One region of the Blautia sp. HCN-1074 genome, then DNA from elsewhere that is predicted to be linked to it. Evidence: riboswitches for the same ligand, from Rfam matches in the RefSeq annotation. Region 1 holds a riboswitch; the other holds the start of a gene.
The links. Region 1 has a riboswitch for tetrahydrofolate ahead of WKT11_RS13105 (folate family ECF transporter S component). Riboswitches for the same ligand answer to the same signal wherever they lie in the genome.

Region 1 (8,584 bases):
TCGGGAGAGGATTGCCTGTCCGGAATCTGGGAAAAGTAGGTGTCTTCTGTTGGAATACTTCGCCGTCCGGCTGCCTTCAGATAATCCAGACACTTTCGGACAGCAATCTTGCTTAGCCAGGCTTTTTCGTATGTTCCATCGAAACGGGAAAGGTTTTTGTAGGCAGACAGAAATACTTCCTGAGTCAGATCCTCGGCGTCGAATGGATTGCCGACGGATTTCAGGCAGATCGAATATATTAAGTTCTGGTATTGTTTGATAAGATATTCCAGATATTGCTTTTCTGTGATCATTACTGTCTCCTTTTCCCTGTTCATTTAATTATAACGCGGGAGAGGGGGGAATGGATTCAGATATTGAGGAATATAAAAAAATCTTTTGATAAGGGACGCGCAGAAAAATAGTTTGTTTTGGGTGCGGTTTCGGACGCTAAGATATTCTAAGTCATCAAAAAGCTGCTAAAACCATGAGAAATCAGAGCCAAACTCGCTTCGCTCAAACAGTGTCTCTGATTTCTCATAACGCAGTTTTTTGATAACTAAGAATATCTAAGCATCCTGCAAATGCACCCAAAACAAACTATTTTTCTGCGCTGGGTACTGGATATAACAGTTTTGGAGCTTTTTGTTTTGCGATGAGGTGAGGGGGAATATGGTGTAGAGGGTGGACGTGGACTTGATAAGGATGATTTTTTGTTTTATACTTGAGGGCAGTGAAATATAGATGGTGCAACGTAAGTATGGGAATTGTAAGTTTGAAGATTGGCAAAGGAGAGACAGCAGTTATGACAGAGACAAGACGTTTATATTATGAAGATGTATATAAGAAGGAATTTACCGCGACCGTTCTGGAGTGTAGGGAGCGTAAGAATGGGTTTGTTGTGATTCTGGATGAGAGTGCTTTTTACCCGGAGGGTGGCGGCCAGCCGAGTGATGTGGGAACTCTGGGAGATGTGAAGGTGACGGAGGTTCATGAGAAGGATGGCGAGCTGCTTCATTATACGGAGCAGGCGTTGGAAGTGGGCGCGAAGGTTGAGGGTAAGATTGACTGGGAGCGTCGGTTTGATTTGATGCAGCAACATTCCGGAGAGCATATGGTGAGTGGTGTTATCCATGCGAAGTATGGTTATGATAATGTGGGATTTCATATGGGGAGTGATGTAATCACAGTGGATCTGAATGGGATGCTGGATGAAGCGCAGCTTGCGGAGATTGAGAGAGAAGTGAATGAGAAAGTGTGGGAGGATAAGGAAGTTGTGATTACTTATCCAACTGCGGAAGAATTGAAGACTCTGGATTACAGAAGCAAGAAGGAGCTGACAGGTCAGGTTCGTATTGTAGATTTTCCGGGAGTGGATGTCTGTGCGTGCTGTGGAACTCATGTGACTCATACAGGTGAGATCGGAATGGTGAAGCTTCTGTCTGTAGTGAAATTCCATGATGGTATTCGTATGGAGATGATCTGCGGTAAACGTGTTCTGAATTATCTGAATATGGTGAATGAGCAGAATCATCAGATTTCCATGAAGCTTTCTGCAAAGATGGACAGAACAGCAGATGCGGTACAGCGTCTGCAGGATGAGAACTTCCGCCTGAAGGGACAGGTTGCCCGTATGGAGGAGGATATGTTCCAGGCAGAGGCGAAGAAGTGGGAAGGCGCAGGAAGTGTCTTGATTTTTAAAGAAGGGCTGGAGGCAGATTCTGTTCGTAAGCTTGCAGATGCGGTGATGAATACCTGTCAGGGATGCTGTGCGGTATTTTCCAGAAATGAGGATGGAAGCTACAAGTATGCTATGGGCGAGATTGACGGAGATCTGCGCCAGTATACAAAGGAGATGAATGCTGCATTAAATGGCAGAGGCGGCGGCAAGCCATTCTTTGTGCAGGGATCTGTGCAGGCAACAGAGAAGGAAATTCGTGGTTTTTTTGAGAAATAAACAAGTCATAGAAAATATCTGCTTATTCAATGTGTTGTAAAACGTTTTGTTTTAACTATTGGGAGCATTAACGATAGAGTTATATTGAGTGAAGGTTAATTTTGATGACAAATGAGTCTGGCTATTAAAAAGAAAAATGGATGGAAGTAGCGAAACGAATGAAAGCAGAGGAACAGAAGAAATGTTTGGAGAATGTCATGCGCATATAATTATGGACGGTGTGAATTACCGCCATGCGATTGATCTGCATAGGAATGGACCGGATGACAATGTGATAAGGGAACATTTGAAAATATATCAGGACAGAGGGATTATCTTTGTGCGTGATGGCGGAGATGCATTGGGAGTTTCAGCGCGGGCGAAGGAACTTGCACCAGAGTATGGCATTGATTATCGGACGCCTGTGTTTGCTATTCATAAAGAGGGGCATTATGGTTCAATTGTCGGGAAAAGCTTTTCTACGATGCCGGAATTTTATAAACGTGTGCTGGAAGCGAAAGAGCAGAGTGCGGATTTTATTAAGATCATGACGACAGGACTGCTGGATTTTAATGCACATGGAGCAATTACCGGAACACCGTTGGATGCGACGGAAGTAAAGGAAATGGTACATATTGCGCATGAGGAAGGTATGGCTGTGATGTCTCACACCAATGGAACTTACGGTGTGCAGGCAGCAGTGGAGGCTGGCGTGGACAGTCTGGAGCATGGGAATTATATGAATGAAGAAAGTCTTACCATGTTATCTGAGAGCCATACTGTGTGGGTGCCTACTCTGGTTACTGTGCGAAACCTTCTGGGTGACGGGCGGTATGCGGATGAGACTTTAAAACCAATTATTGAGACAGCAGAGGAAAATGTGAGAAAAGCATTTAGGCTTGGTGTGAAGGTGGCGCCGGGAAGTGATGCAGGAGCTTACCGAGTTCTTCATGGACAGGGGATTCAGGATGAAATGCAGGCATTTGTGCAGATTCTGGGAAATGAAGAAAAGGCTTATCAATGGCTGATGGAAGGCGAAATGGAAATCCGAAAGAAATTTTGTAGATAGAATAAAATAGACCGTAGCAAGTATTTTCAGAATTTAACTGAGAGTATTTGCTACGGTTTTATTTTTTACGAATCTTGTACTTTGACAGCAGTATAAATATTGGAAGATTTTGACCTGGAAGGATGGAAAGTAATGCGGACATAATCTCCGTATTCCATGCCTCCCTCGGTAAGGTTTTCAGCATTTTCGATGCGGAAGGTATCTACAGCTCCATCGTCCGTCTGTAAAGTGATTGTATTGGCGGTGCTGCCAATGATCGTACCGGATGCGGTAAAGGAAATATGTTTATTGTCAATGGTATCAGGATCCTCACCGGTTACGGCAATGATACGGACTGCTTCAAAAGGATTGGTCTGCAAGTCCCCGATATAGGTAACATTTACGTGAGAGCCAGGTGCAATCCCGCCTTTGAAGTAAGCTGGTATTGCGGACATATCAAGATTGAAGGTAGTATCACTTCCGGCTGGAAGAATCTGGAGGATGTTTGCATTTACTCCCTGTATAGTTGCCAGAAATTGTTTTTCGGTATTGGCAATCTGTTCAGGAGTTAATGTGACATTTGGAGCCGGAGTTGGTGTCGGATCAGGAATCTGCAAGTTTTCCAGATCGGAGATACTGAGTACTTTCAGATGACTTGCATTCAGGGATGCGGAAGCGTCATCGGAAGTGTCTGGAAATTTACCTTTGAATGTCAGGTAAACCCAGTTTCCGACCTTGATTCCGTTTTGATAATATTGCTCAGTTCCGGTAATCGGGTAGGTAGCAGTTTTACCCTTTTTTGATTTTATGGTAATTGTATTGGAGGTCAGGGAGATAACCTGTCCATGAGCAGTTCTTTTCTTTAGTTTGTTTTTTTTGTGATATTCATCTACGACTTTGAGAACATGCACGCTGCTGGTATCTGTACCGGAGAGCTGCCCCTCATAAATAATACTGATCTCGTCACCGGTGATCATTCCGCCCTTACATTCCAATGTGGCATTAGAAACATTAAATACATAAGAGGCACTGTCTGTATTCAGGATGAGCTGACTTCCGGAAAAATCCTGCAAGGTGCCGGAGAGCTCATCCATATAAACGCGGTCTTTGGCTTCGGTTGTAGTTGTGGTATCAGATGAAGAAGTGAGTTCCCGGACGGATGTATCTCCGGTAGATGTAAATTGTTCCAGTACAGTTCCAGGGCTGCATCCGGCAATAGAGAAGCTAAGACCGGCACAGACACATGCAGCAAGCAGTTTTTTCATAATATAGACAGGACCTCCGATAAATCATTCGTTTGAACATGATTCCTGCCGTATGCAATAATTATTTACAGAGAGGGATACCGTCTTCTGGTGGTTCAGGGATAAAATCAAAAATTTTCCGGTAGCTTTCCCATTCGTCATTGTCTTTGGCAGGAGTGCATATCAGGCCGGTACATTCCGTACAGGCGTTGGTATTCAAGTAATTATCATAACATATATTATAAGGATTTTGGCAGTTATTTTTGCATATTTCTGACATTTTTTTACCTCCATGATTATAGCAGACCGGGACGGAATATCTGTATTCATGTAATTTCTCATTGCTGAAGATGCCGGACTGCTGCATAATGTTATAGTATTAGTATATGCGGCTGTTTTATTCATAGACTTATGAGTGTTTGCAGCAATACTCTCAAGTAAAAAAGCAGATTATTCGTATAGAATGAACAAAAAGCAGCATTCAAATTTGTGAAAATAATAACGGAAAATATATTGTAATTTTTATGAATTGTGTTATAATTTCGATAAATAAATAATAGCGAAGTAGGATTTTATGCGTCAAGTGTTCACAGGCTGGGGAGTCGCCGTGAAACGAAAAGCAGAAAAGCGAGCTGCTTACGATATAATTTCCGCACCCGTTGCTACATGTGAGGACATCTCATAATGTGGAGGGATTATTATTTATGTAACTACTCTATTTTTTTAAACACATTATGGAGGTGTTTTTATTATGCAGAAAAAACAATATTGGAACGTAAAAACATTGGTGTTCATGGCTCTTCTGATCGCCATGCATCTGGTACTCACACGAGTTCTGGTCATTGATCTTGGTGCGTATCGTATTTCTGTGGGAAGTGTATGTACAATCCTTGCTGGTCTGTGGCTGGGCCCGGTAGCAGGTGGTGTCTGTGGATTATGTGCAGATATTATCGGATGCTTCATGAAAGGTTATGCGGTAAACCCGTTTATTACAGTTGCGGCAATCCTCTGGGGTGTTCTTCCTGCTCTTGCGAAACCATTGTTTGCAAACAGAAAGAAAACCGGAAAAACAGTTGGTATCTGTGTATCTATCGTGGTGACTGCAATTCTCAGTTCTCTGGTATTTACAACAGCTGGTCTTGTAATCATGCTTGGTTACAACTTCTATGCGATCATGCCGGGAAGACTGGTACAGTTTGCAATTATGATTCCGATCTACTGTGTACTGACCTGCCTGCTGTACTTCAGCCCGCTGACAGCAATGGTTGTTGGTAATGCGGCACCGGCAGTATTGAAGAAGAAAACCGTATAAATAAGGTGAAGGCAGAGAGCCAGAATTCAGAAAAAAATGATGGATCTGTTGAAATCAGAAAAACGGTAACAGAATAAGACTTGAATAATGGACTGATAAGATAACATAGCATGCGCGAACTATGTTAATTACATATCAATCGATTCCCCGAAAAAGAAAAAAGTGAAGATAAAGAAGCCCGCTGTGGAGCAGATAAATGAAACTGCTTTATAGTGGGCTTCTTTGATTTGAGAATATCATCGGATTTATTTTTGTACTTTCATTTATTTCTCAGGTGGGAAATTCCCATTTTCATCCGGCTGCACGCGGAACCAGTAGGTATAAAGCTGGTGAAATCCGAGTGATTTATAAAGTGCCCGGGCATTATCATTTCCTTCAACGACCTGAAGGTAAGCATTCTGTGCACCTTTTTTCATCCCCTCTTTCAGAAGTCCGGTGCAGATCTGGCGTGCATAGCCATGCTTGCGATATTCTTCTTTGACGTGGATAGCGTAGATACCTATATAATCACGATCCAGAATTCCAAGTCCGGTTGCAATAATCTGTCCGTCTATACGGATGGAAGCGCAGATCGTTTCTTTCAGGATGGCCTGATACATGGATGGAACGACCTTTCGATGAATCGGATTTGTGGTATTCTTTAAACGGAACAGACTTTCAATCCATTCGGAAGGAATGTTATCGCAGAAAGTCACGTCAGGATATGGTGCCTCCAGATGTGCTGTTTTCAAACTCATTGCCATGACGTTTGTTGTATGTTGGATTGCATATCCGCGGTTCTCCAGGACATAATCAAAGTCCGGGGAAACAAGGGGGCTGATTTTAAAAACAGCAGGAGTTCCCAGGCGTTTGTAGACGCTTTCGCAGTAAGGGATTTTTTCTCTCCATGTGAGAGTGGAATTTCCAAACTGCTCTACGCTGTTGGTTCTGTGTGTATAAAAATAGGAAAATCTCAGAATCCAGCCATCATACAGTTCCATCTTGTGAGAAGGCCAGGCATTCAGGGACATATCTTCGATTTGCTTAATTGTAGTTTCCATATAATAAGGAAGACTCCTTTCGATAAGATACTTATATACTGAAGTGTCTTTTTTGAATTATACAGAGTTTGAAAAAAATGTGCAAGGTTGTTTGGCATGAAGATCTATGATTTCAAAAGGATTAAAGGTAGATGAAAAAAACAGTTTTGAAATTGTTATGAATAGAAGAGAGTGTCATATGATCATCGAAAGTCAATCGGATATTCGCAATCCGCTTTCGCTACTTGCTCATAACCAAATAACTGCTTCGCAGTTTATCAGAAGGGGCTTGTACCCCTTCTGATACAAGCAAGTCCCCACCCACTGCTTATTGCTCTTCGCAATTGAAGCAGGGGACTTACTTGATTTGGTTAAATGGTCAGTGGAACTCTTTTATTATTACTTCATACAACAGAGTAGCAAGTAATTCGTGTCCATATCGAGTAAGGTGAATGCCATCAGTAGTAATCTGGTCAAATCCCTTTTGAATTGCTTCATTATTAAAGTAATCATGTAATGGCAGAAAAGGCAGATTGAACTTTTCGGAGAGCTGTCGGATATGAGTGGACATGGTTCGGACGTAAGGAATCCATGTCTGATATTCTTCGGGGTGAGGAAAGATAAATGGTTCCATGAGAATCACCTGTCTGGCATCTCTGGTAAGCAGTTTTAGTAATTCTTTATAATGTGCAACAAAGTCCTGCATCATTTGCTTTTTCTGGAACTCGGTGCGGTCAGTGTTCATCATCAGACCGATATCATTGACACCAATCAAAAGTGTGATAATTGGAGAGCGGTGCAGGGGAATTCTTTGCAGTCTGATATTTTCCAGAACTCTTGCTACAGTGAATCCATCAATGCCGTAATTTTTGAATTGCATTGTATCAGATATATTTATAGTATGTTTCTGAAACATTTCAGAAAGCATCTGTACATATCCGTTTCCCAGAGGGAAATCTTCGAATAAATGATTACAGTCCGTGATGCTGTCTCCGAGACAAATGATCTGCATAAAAATTTTCTCCTGTATAGTATGTCTTAAAATGGTATTACCAATATATAGATTGGTAAGTTTGGGAATATAAAATTTATATAAAAACTATATAAAATAATATCATCAGCTTACAGTTCGGTCAATGAAAAATGCCGTTTTTTCGTGAAAATGCCTTGGGAAAACTGTGAAAATAGATTTTTAATCAAAAATAACTGGATAGAATGTACAAAAAACAGAACTATTTTTGTCGGAAATGGTCAAAATGATTGTTGACTTTTTAATAGATTCGAATATAATAAACTCAAAATCTTGAATCTCTTAAAGAATTTATAAACAAATTATAAATTTTAAATATGATTATCCGGATGAATCCCAATCCTTAGCGGATGTGGATTAAATAAAATTTCTACCGGATAAAAAGATACTTTTCAGGCTTTCCGATAAGAACAGAAACAACAAAGACGGACCTCAAAATGGAAGAAGTGAAAAGAAATCAGAGGGATTCGAAATAGAAAAGGAGGGAAAAGAAACGGGTAATTTAGCAAGCACGTTAATGGAAGAACTTCAATGTAAGACAGTTTTTACCATACCTGTGTTTGGAGGAATACCGATCGCAGAATCAGTAGCAGTGACATGGGTGATCATGGCAGTGCTTTTAATTTTGTCATTGGTGCTCGTAAGAAACCTGAGTGTGGAAAACCCTGGTAAGAAACAGCTTTTATTGGAAGCAGGAGTAGGTTTTCTTCATAACTTCTTTGAGGATATCCTTGGAGAAGAGGGAAAAATGTATATTCCCTATCTGATGACAGTTGTCATTTACATTGGAATTGCAAACATTTTCGGTGTGTTTGGATTTGTACCGCCTACAAAGGATTTAAACTGTACGATTGGACTGGCCATTATCAGTATTTTCCTGATCGAGTATGCAGGATTTCATAAGAAAGGTCTGAAAGGCTTTCTCAAAAGCTTCGCAGAACCGTCTCCGGTCATGCTGCCGATCAATATTCTGGAGATCGCCATTCGTCCGACATCACTTTGTATGCGACTTTTTG
Region 2 (8,584 bases), on a different contig from region 1:
AAAGACAATCTGCGAGCGATTTTAAAAGAAATTCGAAAAGATGATGCTTTTGATATGGAAGAAGCATTGAGACAAAAATTAAATGATTTATGTGAGGCATATTATGTTGATAATGCTGATAAGATAATTGATTCATTGGTGCAAATGTTTTTTGAACTTACAGCAATGAATAATCCTGAATTGGAAGGAAGATTATTTTTTAATAGGCTTTCACGTAAGCAAGAAGAATTAAAGACTCTACTAACTACTGGACTATCGGAAATTAAAAATGAACTGAGTTCTATATCTGGAGTTTCTTATGGATTAAGAAAATCAGATTATGAACATGTTCATATAGAAAATGGAACAGTGATTGGTGATGCCAAGGATTTGTTCACGTGGAACCTAAAATTTTATCAGACGGATGGGTTGTTTGGTAGCAATGAAAAACGGAAAGCCGAAGTTATAGGATTAACAAAACATTGGAAGGAAGAACGTGAGTTATATCCGGGATGGTATATTGCCCCAGTAGCTAAAAGAGAAATATTAGCGTCATATACCAGAGATGAATCATTATTGTGGAAGACAGCTGAACTGTCCATGCAAGAAAAAATAGATTTTGCATTTGAATTAGTATGGAGACATGAAACAGGATTTATTGTGTTTTCACAAATACTGCAGAACCATATTTTTGAACTGTGGAAAGAGTATAAAGATAAAGGCGACTGGTCAGCTCAGGATAAGAACGAAAAATGGTTTTACATTGGTCAATCACTATTGCGTGAATATAGAGAAGACATGAATTGGAATTCGTGGCAAAAAGTATTCGATGTGATGAAAAAAAGTGCTGTAATAATGGAAACCGGAAATGAAGAACTTGAAATGGAATTCATAGTTCATCTCTTTTATAAAATGCAAATATCTGATGTTCGAGATAAAATACAACAGTTTTCCTGTGAAGATAATAGGTATGCATTGCGTTTGAATAAGGTTGGTCTAATGGCAGAATGTGGTCTGCTTGAAAGTGCATATTCAGAATTGAAAACACTCATTGCTGAACTAGAAGAATCCATTGATAGCATGCCAAAAGAAAAAAATAAGGATTTTGTACAATGCGGATCTATTTTATCTGATGCATACGAACTTTTAGCATTTGTAATTCAAGGACTTCATCCATTTGATAAAAATGAGGAGCTTCATGTAGCATGGAATGGAATAGAAGATTATTCTCGATTTTTTGATTTCGAGAAGGAAAAAAACCAATGGAATAATTATTTGTATAATTACTACTGTAAGCACAAGGAAGAACCTTTTGAGATAAATCGAGAAATAAGAACAATCACATGGGGGAGCAATGGATTTGGAGAAATCTATAGTTTTTATAGAGTATTGGCAAGAATTGCAATGCCGCTGCATATTGGTATGACAAGACTTCTTTCACATCGGGAAATAGAATTTATTAACGCACTATTTATCAATACTCCGTCATTGGGATTTTTCATGTGTATGAGATCAGGAAATGACAAAGTAGTTAAATCTATTATTTCACGTAAAAATTGTATCAGTGCCGGTTTTGATATTTGTAGAAAATTATTTGATTATGCATTTAAATGTATCGAACAAAATATCGAAAGTATCAGCGTAAATACTGCAAGAGGTAATGCGTATACTCATTTGCTGAATAATGGGTTGGAAATACTTAGAAGATTAGTTTCGGTAGCTTCTTTAGTTCAGCAAAAAAAATTATTGACACTGATGTGCAAGTTAATTGATACAGATATTGTGCGTGAATACCGTGTAATGGATAAATGGATTTATCAGATTCTTTGTATCATAGATGAAAATATTAAATCACAGTATTTAAACGAAATATTATTATCTTCAACAAAAAACAGAACACATATAGGTGAGGATAGATCAACCGATCCTTTTGATGTGATTTCTGCCAGTACCCTTGCAAAAAAATACTATGAAAAAGCAAATATAGATTCGACTATTATAGATGATTTGATAAAATGTGCTAGTGAATCGGATGAAGATTATTGGGCGATTATTCCGCGTTTAAACAAATTAAGAGAATGGTCTCTATTATCAGCTGAACAATTGGCGGATTTACGCGAATTAATTTGGAAAAATGTAAATGAAGACACAGGACTTCCGAATTTTAAGGAATACTACGCCGCAGCCTTTTTGAAGTGGCCAAGTCCAGAGGGAAGAGATGTTAAGACCCTTGTACGAAACTATATTATGGATAATAAGTTTTATGATAATCTGAAATCCAGAGGACTTGAATCAGTTACGATGGGCGAGGCAAGAATATTTGCAGAACTTCAGTGTATGAATTATTTGTGCCCTGATTTATTGGAAATTGCGGATATCGAAATCATCCTTAACAGATTTATTGAGTACTGGGAAATCGGTAGGAGCGGATTTGATAATAATGAGCATAGGGATTTTTATTATGATGAGTTTTATGATAGATATCAAGCACTGGAGCGTGTAATCGGTAGCTTTTCATTTGAAATAGATCGGATGGATTCTGATTTAGTAGTGAAGTTACTGAAAATACTTGATGAAATGAGCGAATATGGGATTAATACTTTAAAATCAAGAGCTCTTTTGTTTAGGAAAGAAAGAATCGAAGCTGAATTAGGAGAAAGCATTATTGATCAATTCTATAGTGATGATAAGAATAAAATAGCAGATGCGACGAATGCTGCTGAATATATTATTTTGAAGTGGCCGGAATTAGATATAGCAAAAAAATTGTTGATCGAGCAAATAAGACTTATAAGATATGGGAAACAGCCTGGATTACAGATGTTTTATATTTCTATACATAATTTGGCATATATGGGGGTGCTTGATTTATCAGATGAAATTCTTATGCCATTAGATAAGGCTTTATTAGAGTGTGCAGAGCATACGGCTTATGAAAAAATAAAGGAATGTACAGAAAAAGAGATAAAATCTACAATAAATCTTCGTTCCGCATGTGCAAGAACTGCTTTTCAAATAGATAAGTGTATTTCGGAAAAACCAGATGCACCGGTATTGAAAGGCATTGAAAAATGGAAGGAAATATGTATTGGAAGATTGTCAAACAATGAATTTGTAGAGGTTAAGAGACAGTGGCTTTTATAGATTAGAGGATTATATGCTAATAGACAAGATTGCTTTATTGTATCTCCGAGACGGAAAGATTCTGAGTTTCAGAAGTAGAGGAAAAGACATATATTACAATCCCGAAGGAAAAGAGAAGGCACAGAAACAGATATGCAGATACTGGCGCGATATAGCGATATTGGAAGATACAGTAAAGTTGAAGCACAGGCACATTATCATCAGGAAGGAATCACTATGTGGATAACCTGGTATATGGCTAAGTTTGCTCGTGAGTCTAGATACCAGGAAATAGAAGTGGAGTATTATGACTTTAACTGGAAAAAACAGCGCCAGAAATTGTCAGGATGGACGGTACAGATCTGTTAGCTGAAATTAATTATTTGTCCGGAAAGATTATATAACATGGAAATAGATGTGTTACGGAATTATGTACGATTCTGGACCGAGAATATGGTATCAGTACGGACCGGAAGATGTAAAGCAGCAGTATAAAGAATATCTGCAAAGTGTACTTCGAAACTATTAGTTCTGGCAGCAGAAAAAAATTATTCTGAAAAGTCAGAAAAAACCTTTTCTATTATCGTATTACATGGTATACTGAATACCGAAATGAATGATATGCAAAATAGGATTTTATGCGTCAAGTGTTCGGTGAATGGGGAGTTGTCACTGAAACGAAAAGTGCGTCTTACGGTATATTATCCGCACCCGTTGCAAACAATATAAGAGGATATCTCATATTGTGTTAGGGAATGTTTTCGACATACATTCTATCACAATTGGAGATATCCTTTTTAATTTGGTCAAAAGGATAATCTCCATTTCAAAAATACAAAGGAGGTTATTTTTTAATGGTTGACAAACTGAAAATTGAGCAGGCAGTCCGTCTGCTTCTGGAAGGTATCGGTGAAGATATCACACGGGAAGGTCTGATTGATACTCCTGACAGGATTGCCCGTATGTGTGAAGAAATTTACGGAGGTCTTGGCCATGAAGCGGACCAGCACCTGTTGAAGCAGTTTCCTGTAGAGAATAATGAAATCGTACTGGAAAAAGACATCACCTTTTACTCCATGTGTGAGCATCACCTGATGCCTTTTTATGGAAAAGCTCATCTTGCATACATCCCCAACGGCAAAGTTACCGGTTTAAGTAAACTGGCACGTACAGTAGAGGTTTATTCCAGAAGACCACAGATTCAGGAACGCCTTACTGTTCAGATTGCAGATGCTTTAGAGCGTACTCTGGATCCAAAAGGAATTATGGTAATGCTGGAAGCGGAACATACCTGTATGACCATGCGCGGAATAAAAAAACCAGGAAGCAAAACAATCACTACTGTAACCCGTGGTGCATTTACAGAAGATAAGGAACTGCAGAAAATGTTCCTTTCTATGGTAAAAGGATGAATAACAATTTTTCAGATATGGATCGTGTCAATCAGATCTGGAGGCACCCGGTTTATCAGGAACATTATAAAAAAATACAGGAACTTGAGAGTGAACGGATCTTCTGCCGTCATACTCCTGAACATTTTCTGGATGTTGCACGGTTGATGTACATTTATGCACTGGAGGAACATCTGGAGCTGCCCAAAGAGCTTATCTATGCAGCAGCACTTCTTCATGATATCGGACGTGCCCAGCAATATCAGTACAACATTCCCCATGATATTGCAGGAGTAGAAATCGCAAGGGAAATTCTGACAGATCTGCACTTTACAGAGAAGGAAAAAGAACTGATTCTGTCTTCCATTGGACATCACCGAAAAGGAGATTCCTGCAGTATGCTGACAGCACTTCTTTATAAAGCGGATAAGCAGTCCAGAAATTGTTTTTTATGTTCCGCAGCTTCTGAATGCTATTGGTCTGATGATAAAAAAAATATGAAAATTGAATACTGATCTTCTTTATAAGCACAAAAGAAAGGATGGGCTTTGCTCATGAAAATTGGGAACCGTTTTTTTGACACTAAGAATCATACTTACATAATGGGAATTTTAAATGTTACCCCTGATTCCTTTTCAGATGGCGGCAAATGGAATCATATGGATGAAGCTTTGAAACATACAGAGGCAATGATTGCTGATGGTGCAGATGTTATTGATATCGGAGGCGAATCTACACGTCCCGGTCATACTCCTGTCAGTGCTGATGAGGAAGCACAGAGAGTTCTTCCTGTTATTGAAGCGGTCAAAAAACATTTTGACATTCCTGTTTCTGTAGATACTTTTAAGAGCAGTGTTGCTGAAAGCTCTATCCAGGCAGGAGCTGACCTGGTTAACGATATCTGGGGATTAAAATATGATCCGAAAATGGCAGCTGTGATCGCAAAATATGATGTGGCCTGTTGTCTGATGCACAACAAATCTAATACAGAATATCAAAATTTTGTCATTGATATGCTCGCTGAAACACAGGAATGTGTTAATCTTGCAAGACAGGCTGGAATTAAAGATGAAAAAATCATGCTTGACCCGGGAATTGGTTTTGGAAAAACATTTGAAATGAATCTGGAAGCAATGAATCACCTGGAGCTTTTTCAGAATCTGGGATTTCCGGTTCTCCTTGGTACATCACGCAAATCCATGATAGGACTGGCGTTGGAGCTTCCGGTAGATCAGCGCGTAGAGGGGACTTTGGCTACCAGTGTAATTGGCGTAATGAAAGGATGCTCTTTTGTCCGTGTCCACGATGTTAAAGAAAATAAGCGTGTGATTCAGATGACAGAAGCAATCCTGGGACGCAGATAAATTACTGGCACAAAACAGATGGTAAATATAAATAACATACAGAAAGGCTTTACTGTTATGGATGAGACCAGATTAGATAAAATAGAAATTAAAGAGCTGGAGGTTTTTGCAAACCATGGTGTATATCCCGAAGAAAATGTTCTGGGACAGAAATTTGTTATTTCTGCCACGCTTTTTACCAGAACACGTCTGGCGGGATTAACCGATGAGTTGTCTGCCTCCATAAACTATGGCGAAGTCAGCCATATGATCACTGATTTCACCAGAAAACATACTTATAAACTTCTGGAATCTCTTGCAGAGAATCTTGCAGAAATGCTTCTTTGCTCTCTTTCCGGACTTGAAAAAATCACTCTGAAGATCGAAAAGCCCTGGGCACCGGTTGGTCTTCCTCTGAAAACCGTATCTGTGGAAATTACGCGGAAATGGCATACTGCTTACATTGCTTTTGGCTCTAATATGGGTGATAAAAAGATGTATATAGACAATGGAATCCGTGGTCTGGCAGAGACAAAAGGATGCCGCATAGAGGCAATTTCCGATTATCTTATCACAGAACCTTACGGAGTTACTGATCAGGATGAATTTTTAAATGGAGTCCTGAAAATGCGGACACTTCTTACTCCTGAGGAATTGCTTGTGCGACTGCATCAGTTAGAACAGGAGGCAAACAGAGAACGTATCATCCACTGGGGACCGAGGACACTGGATCTGGATATCTTGTTCTATGATCAGGAAATCATTGATATGCCAGATCTTCATATTCCCCATATTGATCTGCACAACCGAGATTTCGTTCTTGTACCAATGAGTCAGATTGCTCCGTATCTGCGACATCCTGTATTAAATCAGACCATTTCACAGCTTCTGGACAGCCTTCTGAACAAATCTGAAAATACTGCAAAATACCGTTAGAAGCCTTTACAAAAAGTTCAAAAACCAAAGCCGAAATTCTGGCGTTTCTTGAGAGCGCATAAATAGTTAATGCCATCATTCGCAGCATGTGATTGATGGCGCGTGTTGGTTTGAGTAGGAAAACATGAGAAGTTAGCATAGAAAAAGAGCCTCTTTTGGGCTCTTTTTCTATGTTAAGAATACAGGTATCGAAATCAAACTGTAATATTAGCAAGACCGTAATTGAAAAACGACAGTTTCATAAGGTTTGAGTGAGAGAACTTCACCATGGAAAGTAATCGTGCTTTCTTCATAATTGGAAATAATTACAGGGGTATCTGACTGTAATTCTACCTCTGTTTCTTTATATGCAAATTCCTGTGTCTCTTTCGAGAAGTTGTGCACAGCCATCCAGGTTTCACCCTGATAGCTTCTGGTATATGCGATCACTGGTCCTTTTTCCGGACAGCAGAGCTTGAAATCTCCATGAGCCATTACCGGATGTTCTTTACGCAGAGCAATCAGTTTCTGATAAAATCTGAAAACAGAGTTGTCATCTTTCATCTGGCTGGCGGCGTTGATTTCCTTATAGTTTGGATTCACGCCAATCCATGGTTTATGCGTTGAGAAGCCTGCATATAAGCTGTCGTCCCACTGTACAGGAGTTCTTGCGTTGTCACGGCTGATACTCTGGGATTCAGCCAGTGATTCTTCCGGGGAAGAACCCTGCTCGATCATGGTCTTATAATAATTGCGGGTATCAATATCGTCATAGTCCTCAATTGAAGGATAAGCAACATTGGTCATTCCAAATTCTTCACCCTGGAAAACAAACGGAGTACCAGGAAGCGTATGAAGATAAGCTGCCAGCATCTTGGCAGATTTTTCCCAGTATTCCTTGTCGTTTCCATAAAGAGAAACCTGGCGTGGTTTGTCATGATTGCTTAAGAATCTTGCCCACCATCCGTCTTTTTTCAGAACTTCGTAATCTTTCTTAAGGTCACGTTTCATTTTCTCCGGTGACCAGGTCTGAATTTCTACGATCGGAGAAACAAAAGGAATGGACATATTAAATTCTTTGCTTGCAGCACTGGAATAATTGATGGCATCCTGTTCATTGTTAATGTTGACTTCTCCGACTGTCATCAGGTTATCCGGAGCCATGGTTTCAGCTACCATTTCCCGGATGTAGCGATGGGTTCCTTCCAGATTCACGCATGCTACGGTACCGATTGGCTCATTCATATCTGCACGTCCGTCCAGACCTTTATCCAGATAGCTGATGGCATCAATGCGGTATCCGTCAACACCTTTCTCGTTCCAGAAACGGATAATATCAAAAATTTTCTCTTTGGTTTCCGGGTTATCCCAGTTCAGATCCGGCTGTTCTTTGGCAAAGAAATGAAGATAGTACTGTCCTCTTTCCGGGACATATTCCCAGGCGCTTCCGCCAAAAACAGACATCCAGCAGTTTGGAGCACCACCGTCCGGCGCAGGGTCACGCCAGATATAGTAATCACTGTAAGGGTTATTACGGGATTTCTTTGATTCCTGGAACCATACGTGTTTATCAGAAGAATGGTTCAAAACCAGATCCATAATGATGGCGATTCCACGCTCATGTGCACCATCGCGAAAAGCTTCCCAGTCCTCCATGGTTCCGAATTCTTCCATAATTGAGAAATAATCGGAAATGTCATAACCGTTATCTACATTTGGAGAAGCATAAACAGGGGACATCCATACAGCATTGATTCCAAGCTCTTTCAGATAATCCAGCTTCTCGATCATTCCCTTTAAATCACCGATTCCATCGTTATTTCCATCTTTAAA

Region 2: linked by a shared signal. The riboswitch ahead of folE (GTP cyclohydrolase I FolE) and the one ahead of WKT11_RS13105 (folate family ECF transporter S component) in region 1 are both predicted to bind tetrahydrofolate.

Annotation. Positions count from the first base shown of each region.
Region 1 is NZ_JBBKBP010000016.1:11,638-20,221, forward strand. Features, by position in the region: gene WKT11_RS13085 (RNA polymerase sigma factor) at 1-293, opposite strand, end outside; gene WKT11_RS13090 (alanyl-tRNA editing protein) at 740-1,936, shown strand; gene WKT11_RS13095 (amidohydrolase family protein) at 2,073-2,984, shown strand; gene WKT11_RS13100 (hypothetical protein) at 3,050-4,228, opposite strand; THF riboswitch at 4,766-4,871, shown strand; gene WKT11_RS13105 (folate family ECF transporter S component) at 4,959-5,519, shown strand; gene WKT11_RS13110 (GNAT family N-acetyltransferase) at 5,783-6,559, opposite strand; gene WKT11_RS13115 (SGNH/GDSL hydrolase family protein) at 6,918-7,550, opposite strand; gene WKT11_RS13120 (F0F1 ATP synthase subunit A) at 8,086-8,584, shown strand, end outside.
Region 2 is NZ_JBBKBP010000015.1:39,769-48,352, forward strand. Features, by position in the region: gene WKT11_RS12815 (hypothetical protein) at 1-3,123, shown strand, start outside; partial or broken gene WKT11_RS12820 (peptide deformylase) at 3,373-3,506, shown strand; THF riboswitch at 3,725-3,821, shown strand; gene folE (GTP cyclohydrolase I FolE) at 3,957-4,514, shown strand; gene WKT11_RS12830 (HD domain-containing protein) at 4,511-5,008, shown strand; gene folP (dihydropteroate synthase) at 5,048-5,857, shown strand; gene folK (2-amino-4-hydroxy-6-hydroxymethyldihydropteridine diphosphokinase) at 5,876-6,772, shown strand; gene WKT11_RS12845 (glycoside hydrolase family 13 protein) at 6,980-8,584, opposite strand, start outside.